Regions from separate parts of the Pseudoalteromonas sp. R3 genome, predicted to be linked through region 1. Evidence: predicted binding sites of a transcription regulator. Region 1 holds the regulator's gene; each other region holds the start of a gene.
What was found. The regulator sigma-54, encoded in region 1, starts transcription at its own class of promoters, with help from an activator protein. The targets are predictions, from matches to a motif close to GTTGGCACGNNNNTNGNNT.

Region 1 (2,205 bases):
CCTTGCTGCCTATGCACAGCCGGGCAAGGTTAGGCATTGGTTACCTGCCTCAAGAGTCCTCTATTTTTCGCAAACTGACCGTCTATCAGAATCTGATGGCCATTTTGGAAACCCGTAAGGAGCTCAATAAAGAGCAGCGGGAAGTCATCCTCAACGAGTTATTAGATGAATTTAATATCCAGCATATTCGGGATAGCCAGGGCATGGCCTTGTCGGGTGGTGAACGTCGCCGGGTAGAAATTGCACGTGCCCTTGCGGCAGATCCAAAATTTATCTTATTGGATGAGCCTTTCGCTGGCGTTGATCCCATTTCGGTGTTAGATATAAAGAAAATTATAGAACACTTAAAAAACCGCGGCATAGGCGTGCTGATCACCGACCACAATGTACGTGAAACGCTGGACGTCTGTGAGAAAGCTTATATAGTGTCACATGGTGAACTGATAGCAGCAGGCACCCCGGAGCATGTTCTGGCCGATCAAACCGTGCGGGATGTCTACCTAGGTGAGCAATTCAGGCTATAGTTATAAGATTAGAAGTAAATAACAAAAAGGATTGTTAGAGATACATGAGGCAATCGCTACAGCTGCGCATGGGGCAGCAACTGACAATGACACCACAGCTGCAACAGGCTATTCGTCTGTTACAGTTGAGTACGCTAGATCTCCAACAAGAAATCCAAGAAGCGCTTGATAGCAATCCTTTGTTGGAAGTGGAAGAAGGTGAGTCTGAATCACACGATAATGAAACACAGTCCAAATCGGATACTGAGTTAGAACAACATGCGACCAATGATAATGACAGCTTTGAGGACTCGGCTGTCAGTGACTACGAACAAGACAGCGATGCTGCATTAAACAAAGACACTGTGAGTGACGATCTGGCAATGGACGTCACCTGGGATGAGTACATCAGTGCCGCCCCGGCAAGCAGCTCAGGCCCTATGCCTGAAGATGAAACCATCTATCAGGGTAAAACCACAGAGACGCTGCAAGAATACATGATGTGGCAACTAGAGCTCACCCCCTTTAGTCCAACTGACAGGGCCATCGCCCTGGCAATAGTCGAAGCCGTTGACGATGCAGGTCTGCTGACTATCAGCTGCGAAGACATTGTTGAGAGCATGAATCAGGATAATGATGAAGAACTGATAGAATTGGATGAAGTCGAAGCAGTACTAAAACGTGTTCAATTATTTGATCCCGTCGGTATTGCTGCGCGCAGCTTGCAAGAGTGTCTGTGTATCCAGCTCAATCAGTTTGACTCTGCCACTCCCTGGCTCTCTCAAACCAAAGAAATTCTGACAGAACATATCGATCTACTCGCAAGTCGTGACTACCGAACTTTGATGAAAAAGACTAAGCTCAAAGAAGCTGAGCTTAAAGAAGTCATGACCCTGATCCACAGTCTTAATCCAAAACCTGCCGCCAGCATAGTGCAAGAAGAGGCCGACTATGTAATCCCGGATGTTTCGGTCAAAAAGGTGAAAGGTCGCTGGGTTGTTGAACTAAACCCGGACTCTATGCCGAAGATCAGAGTAAACGATCACTACGCTGCAATGTCCCGTTCAGTAAAGTCGAGCACTGACAGCCAGTTTATCCGCTCGCACTTGCAAGAGGCAAAATGGTTTATTAAAAGTCTCGAAAGCCGCAATGAAACTTTATTGAAAGTTACCAATTGCATTGTGCAACAACAACAGGCATTCTTTGAACATGGCCCCGAGGCAATGAAGCCGATGGTACTCAATGATGTGGCCGAAATGGTCGACATGCATGAGTCCACGATTTCACGTGTAACAACGCAAAAGTATATGCACACGCCACGCGGTATTTATGAGTTGAAGTATTTCTTCTCAAGCCATGTCAGCACTGAAAACGGAGGAGAATGCTCTTCGACAGCAATCAGAGCATTGATCAAAAAGCTAATTGCCGCAGAAAACACAGCTAAGCCATTAAGTGACAGCAAAATTGCGGATGTATTGGCAGATCAAGGGATCAAAGTGGCTAGACGTACAATTGCCAAATACCGAGAGTCTTTGGCTATCCCACCGTCGAATCAGCGTAAAAGCTTGATTTAGACGTAACTACAGAAGGAAAATGCTTATGCAACTAAATTTAACTGGTCGACATGTAGAAATCACCGATTCGTTAAGAGACTATGTAACAAACAAGTTTGCGAAGCTAGAAAGGCACTTTGATCACATCA
Region 2 (2,205 bases), 410 kb from region 1:
CATGCACAATGGCGGAGCCCGCAAAGTCTACAAAGCCCATCTCAGACAAAAACCCAGCGCCCCAGGTCCAGTAACCCTCAATCGGATAGATGAGGCCTGTCAGAACGACTGTAAACAATAAAAATGCCCAAAGCTTCATGCGCTCAGCAACCGCGCCAGAGACAATCGACATCGCAGTGGCTACAAATACTACTTGAAAGAAAAAGTCAGATTCCAGCGCATGGTCCGCATCCGCCGCAGCACTACCAATCAGTGCGCCAAAGTTAGGTACTACTCCGCCTTCAACATTATCAACATACATGATGTTATAGCCGACCAGCAAAAACATGGTGCAGGCAATGGCATACAGGGCGATATTCTTAGTCAAAATTTCTGTGGTATTTTTAGAGCGAACCAACCCAGCTTCGAGCATGGCAAATCCCGCGGCCATCCACATCACCAGAATACCACTGACCAGAAAGTAAAATGTGTTCAGAGAGAATTGTAATTCTATTACCGTGTTTTCCATCGTCTTGCCCCTTAAATCGCTTCTTCGTCGAGTTCACCGGTACGGATCCGGACTATCTGTTCGAGGTCATAAACAAAGATTTTGCCGTCACCAATTTTGCCTGTGCTGGCGATCTCTGTAATAGCTTCAACAACACGTTGGGTATTTTCACTGCGCGTGGCAATTTCCAGCTTAATTTTAGGAATAAAATCGACCTGATATTCGGCTCCACGATACAACTCGGTGTGACCCCGCTGACGGCCAAAGCCTTTTACATCAACCACGGTCATGCCTTCAATGCCGAGCTCGGCCAGGGCTTCGCGAACCTCATCCAGCTTAAATGGTTTAATTATTGCGCTTATCATTTTCATTATTTGCCCCCCCAGGGCAGCTGATCCTGTCACAGGGGGTAATCCAACCTTTATGCCAAAAATAAAAATCTTTATCTTTTATTTGGTTAGGATATTTTTATCGCATTTTAGAAAGGACAAACGCACCGAACTGGTGCGCTTGTTTGTTGTCTGACTTGAAATGGTGCAAAGTTGAGAGAACGTGGCCCGGTTTAGCTTTCACTGACCATAACGCAGTTGCGCTGGGCTTCTTTAGCTCGGTACAGCGCATTATCTGCCGCACGCATTACATCACTGAGTGTCGCTTTATCGCATCGGGCAATCCCAACACTGAGTGTACAGTGCAGTGACTCATCCTGGATCATAAACTCAGTATTGGCAAAGCGTTCTCTAAAGTCCTGACAACTGTCTTTGGCCACTTTCAGATCATTACCCGGCATCAGCACCGCAAACTCCTCTCCACCCACACGAGCAACTAAGCAATGATTGAATGAACTATTCAACAATTCCGCCGCCTGAGACAAGACCTTGTCACCACCAAGGTGGCCATACCGATCATTGATCGCCTTAAAATGATCCAGATCGAGCAAGGCCAGCGTGAACTGATCCGGTTTATTTTTGAGTACCTTATCCATGTGCTGGCAAAAATAGCGGCGATTATAGAGGCCCGTCAAAAAGTCCCGGTGGGCATATTCTTTAATGTCTGCGATCAGATTTAGCTGGTCCATCGTTTGCATTACACGACAGTGAAACTCTTCATTCATAAACGGCTTTGTCAAAAAGTCGTTGGCGCCATATTTTATAAACTTAGCTGACAGACCGTGACTGCCCGCTCCAGACAAACCTATGATGGCCAGATCATCACGCCCACGGCTATTTCGCACAGCTTTCACCAACTCAAAACCGTCCATAGTTGGCATCGCGTAGTCAGTCAAAAGAAGCTTTATCTCTGGTTTGGCATTGAGCATATTGAGCGCTTGCTCACCATCTTGAGCCTCAAATACAGTGAACAGCTGCTTCTCCAACATTTGCCGCATCACTGCACGGCTGATCATGGAGTCGTCTGCAATGAGCGCCTGACACCCCTCGTTGCGCAACAAACGCGATACCAATTTGATAGCGTACAAATAAGAATCCCGATTGTCTTTAATCACATAGTCCACGACCCCCATTTCAAGCATTTGCTGACGACTGTACTCATCTATTTTGGAGGTCAGTACCACCGTAGGAACATTGCGGCTCAGAGTTAACTGAACTACTTCACCGTCCGACGCATCAGGTAAGGTCAGATCTACCAATGCCAGGGTGTAATGTTGGCTCTCGAGCAATGCCTGGGTTTCTTTGAGTGACCAGGCATAATCAATTTCC
Region 3 (2,205 bases), 1.0 Mb from region 1:
ACCTCGCCAGCTCCCGTATTCAGGGTCTTTCGTGGATGTTTAGAAAGTCGACTTAAGCGTATGAATTTTTGCACACTTGGGCGATTTTTTTACCAGATAATTTCCATTAGGCTCGGCAAGTTGTGACATTTTGGTGTAACATGCCTCCCCCTTATAGTCGTGATTAAGAGAGTTCAAATGCCAACTTCAATGCCTGACATTGCACATTCTGCTGACGCCTTACAAGAAGGTAAGCTGGACTGGGTAGGAATGGGAAATATCGAGCTGCCTTTATTGTTATCCAGCAAAGGGTTGAATGACACGCCTGTGACTGCCAAAGCAGACGCGTTTGTCAGCCTGGACAGAAAAGATGCCAAAGGCATTCATATGTCACGACTATTTTTGGCACTTGATGAGTTATCATGTGAACAGACACTATCTCCGGGGGCTATTCGTGCGGTGCTGGACAGTTTTATTACCAGCCACGAAGGCCTGAGCCATAGCGCTAAAGTGACCTTCAATTTTGAACTTCCCTTGCGTCGCTCCTCTTTACTGAGTGGGAAACAAGGGTGGAAAAATTACCCAGTTATTATCACTGCAACTCTGCAGGACGGCCTGTTTAATCTGGAGTTAGCTCTTGATGTTACGTATTCGTCAACCTGTCCCTGCTCGGCCGCTCTGGCTCGTCAGCTGATCCAAAACGCTTTTGAGCAAAAATTTGCCGGTCAGTCTCTCGACCATGCCAGTGTGCATGCCTGGTTAGGTACAACCGAAGGCATTTTAGCTACTCCACACTCACAACGCTCTGTGACCAACATCAAAGTGAAACTGGATGAGCACTGTCAGGAGTTTGACATTCTGGGGTTAGTAGACCTGGTGGAAGATGAATTGAAAACCCCAGTTCAGGCAGCGGTTAAACGCGAAGATGAGCAGGAGTTTGCCCGTCTTAATGGCCAAAACCTGATGTTCTGCGAGGATGCTGCCAGAAAACTCAAAGCCTTGTTTGAGCAGGAAAACTACCAGGATTACTATATAAAAATAAACCATTATGAGTCGCTGCATGCACATGATGCTGTCGCCTATGCAGTCAAAGGACTGAAGAACGGTTATCGCGCCTAACTCCCAAGGATGCTTTTGGCCCTGTTTAAGCTCGGTGGCAGTAATCTACCGAGCAAACCCCATCATTATCTTCACCAAAAATCACTTTAGGCACGCTCTTTGCTTAATAATCACCAAGTCAAATTGTTGTCGTGGAGTGATTTATGGAACTAACATTACTATCTATTCTTGCGCTGGTCGTTATTGCTTCCATTGTTATTTCAAAGTATACGGATACCGGTGGTAATCCCTATCCGTTTAATCGAAAAGAGTCTGTATTTACAACAGTAGAGGCCTCTTTCCTGCAGCTGTTAGAGCGTTCAGTGGGTGACAAGTTTAAGGTTGTGAGCCGGGTCAAACTGATTGAGATCATCGAGTGCAAACCTGGCTTGTCTAAAAAGGCGCGTCGTTCAGCCATCACTAAAGCACAAAATAAACAGCTAGATTACGTATTGGTTGATAAAGAAACCCTGAATATTGTTGCCGCAGTCGATTTGGTTAACAACGCCAACAAGAACGGCCACAAAGCGCAGAAAGACTGGTTTGTCAGTGGCGCTCTGGAATCTGCCGGCATACCGCACATTCGCATGAAGGTCAAAAGTGGTTATAAAAGTGCAGAAGTGCGTGCTGCAATTCTGTTCAAACTGGGTAAAAAGCCAGAACCACAAAGCAAGCCGCGCAATCGCAATTACAAGCCTGCGGTACTCTCGCCCTCTCAGGCCAAGGCCGCAGCCACTCAGTTAGCCGAGATATAGCCACGCCTATTTGCTGTCAGCCCATCATATGGGCTGACAGCAAAACCCTTTCCCCACCTAACTCCATATTCTCAGCGCCCATTTATGATATATAATGAGCAGCACAGTAAAAAAATAAGAGAAGACTATGAAAGTAGGCATTATTGGCGCCATGGAACAGGAAGTCACTATCCTGCGTGGCGCAATGAAAAACACACAAACCGCAACCAAGGGCGGGTTTACCTTTTACCATGGTGAACTAGGTGGTCATGAAGTCACGCTGGTTCAGTCTGGTATCGGTAAAGTCGCAGCGACCGTTGCTACCACTTTGCTTATCGACAACTATGCGCCTGATTGCGTGATCAACACAGGCTCTGCCGGTGGCTTCGACCCC
Region 4 (2,205 bases), 880 kb from region 1:
ATCCTAAAGCGCTGGCTGAATGTGCCAAGCGCGCTGAGCAATATGGTTATAATGAGGTGAATCTCAATGTGGGCTGCCCGTCGGATCGGGTGCAAAATGGCCGTTTTGGTGCGTGTCTGATGGCTGAACCTGAGCTGGTGGCTGAATGTGTCTCAGCGATGAAAAGCGAAGTATCTATTCCGGTGACAGTAAAAACCCGCATCGGGATTGATGAGCAGGATTCGTATGAATTTCTGACCCAGCTGATTGAGACTTCAAAGGCTGCCGGCTGTGATGACTTTATCATTCACGCCCGTAAGGCCTGGTTGCAAGGCTTAAGCCCGAAGGAAAATCGTGAAATTCCGCCCCTGGATTACCCTCGTGTGTACAAGCTGAAGCAGGATTATTCGGATCTGCACATCAGCATTAATGGTGGTGTTAAAACCATTGAAGAATGTCAGCATCATCTGGCACATCTGGACGGCGTAATGATTGGCCGGGAGGCTTACAGCAACCCGTTTATGCTCTCTGAAGTAGATAGCGCCCTGTATGGCGCCCCAGCGTTTACTCAGACCCGCCATCAGGTCGTCCGTAGCATGTACGACTACATTGAGTCGGAAATGTCTAAAGGGGCAAACTTTTGGCACATTGCCCGTCATATGCTGGGCATTTTCCAGAATCAGCCAGGTGCGAGAGGCTTCCGTCGTCACTTGTCTGAAAATGGTCATGGTAAGAGCGCTGATATCAGTGTGATGGAGAAAGCCCTGACCTTTGTTCCGGAACTCTAATGGTAATTATGGTCAAAAAGGCTATTTATGAGTTTTTTTGACCAACATCCTCTCATGGAATTCTCTTCTTTCCTTTCTTCTTTTTTCTAACTTTCTGATTTATATAAGTAACTTTCTTTTGGCACAAACCTTGGAATAAGTTAAATCACATTAGCTTATCAAGGAGCCTGTCATGGCCTTAATCGACCGAATTGAAGATTTAATCAAAGCCGAGTTCAATGCATTGCTCGACAAAGCGGATGATCCCAAGAAGGATCAGCGCCAGCTACTGACTCAGCTGGAGGAAGCACTCAGTGAATGCCGCAGCACTGTGGTTCAGGTGATTTGTGAGCAAAAAGCGCTGACTCGCCGAGAGCAGGCACTGGCCAAAAAAACGGCGCAATGGCAGCAACAGGCTGAGTACGCGCTGCAAAAGGATCGTGAAGATCTGGCTCGTGCTGCACTGCTGGAAAAGCAAAAATGCCAGGAAGCGCAGCAACAGATTGAAGATGAAGCGGCACAGCTGCAACAGGCTTACGACAAGCTGGAGCAGGATGCACAGATGCTGACAGAAAAGCTCAATCAGCTGCGCCACAAAGAAGCGCAGTTAGCTCGCCGTGAACACACCGCCGCCACTCAGCTAAAAGCCCGAAGTGTAGTGAGTCAGCAGTCGATAGATGAGGCTCTGGCACGTTTTGAACATCTGGAACGCAAGGTTGAGCGAGTGGAGGCTGAGGTAGACAGCTATGAGCTGGTCAGCAAAGAGCAAGCGCAATGGCAGGCGCTGGAGACATTGGCGCGCGAAGAACAAGTCGATAAGGCGCTGGCCGAACTGAAACAAAAAACACACCCAGCTTAGGTATTGGCAAACTCAGATACCTGATGGGTACGAATATAGCAGCAATGAGGAGAACTCTGATGACAGATCATGACACTTATTACAGCACCACACGTTCGCAGCAGCCTCGTAAAAAAATAGCGGGGGTATGTGCCAATTTAGCCAAAAGGCTGGATATGCCAACCTGGTTGGTTCGCCTTATTACAGTGTTGTTGGCACTGAAAGCACCGGTTTTTGTGCTGATGGCGTACTTTATTGCCTGGATCGTACTGTCGGAGCGTTCCTGAGGAGGCATTATGAAAGCGGCATTTATCTTACTGATTAGTCTGGTTGTGTTATCGGCATTATCCTGGGTGTCTTCACCCCTTGCCTGGCTCAATGTTCCAGAAGTGGTCACAGATGTGAGCTGGGTAGGGATCGAAATGCTCAGTCTTTTTGTAGCTATGATTGCCGTTTTTGCTGTTCTGGCGTTGCTGAGCATAGGGTTGCTTGGCGTACTATTAGTAGTGCTCATTGGGCTAGTATTGGCACTGTTATTTAACTCGATTCTTATTGCCGTCCCTTTGTTATTTCTGGTTGCCATTGGCTGGCTGGTGAGTGACAAAGAGGTACTTTGTTAAT

Region 2: ELR70_RS08625 (P-II family nitrogen regulator) is a predicted target of sigma-54. The motif match lies at 900-918, and genes of this name have one in related genera.
Region 3: ELR70_RS22210 (DUF2726 domain-containing protein) is a predicted target of sigma-54. The motif match lies at 1,185-1,203, and genes of this name have one in related genera.
Region 4: ELR70_RS22860 (PspA/IM30 family protein) is a predicted target of sigma-54. The motif match lies at 885-903, and genes of this name have one in related genera.

What each region holds. Positions count from the first base shown of each region.
Region 1 is NZ_CP034835.1:434,389-436,593, reverse strand. It holds gene lptB (LPS export ABC transporter ATP-binding protein) at 1-524, shown strand, start outside; gene ELR70_RS06855 (RNA polymerase factor sigma-54) at 569-2,077, shown strand; gene hpf (ribosome hibernation promoting factor) at 2,103-2,205, shown strand, end outside.
Region 2 is NZ_CP034835.1:842,458-844,662, reverse strand. It holds gene ELR70_RS08630 (ammonium transporter) at 1-508, opposite strand, end outside; gene ELR70_RS08625 (P-II family nitrogen regulator) at 520-858, opposite strand; gene ELR70_RS08620 (diguanylate cyclase) at 1,050-2,205, opposite strand, start outside.
Region 3 is NZ_CP034835.1:3,899,314-3,901,518, forward strand. It holds gene folE2 (GTP cyclohydrolase FolE2) at 178-1,098, shown strand; gene ELR70_RS22210 (DUF2726 domain-containing protein) at 1,242-1,832, shown strand; gene mtnN (5'-methylthioadenosine/S-adenosylhomocysteine nucleosidase) at 1,960-2,205, shown strand, end outside.
Region 4 is NZ_CP034835.1:4,050,922-4,053,126, reverse strand. It holds gene dusA (tRNA dihydrouridine(20/20a) synthase DusA) at 1-767, shown strand, start outside; gene ELR70_RS22860 (PspA/IM30 family protein) at 940-1,605, shown strand; gene ELR70_RS22855 (PspC domain-containing protein) at 1,665-1,871, shown strand; gene ELR70_RS22850 (hypothetical protein) at 1,881-2,204, shown strand.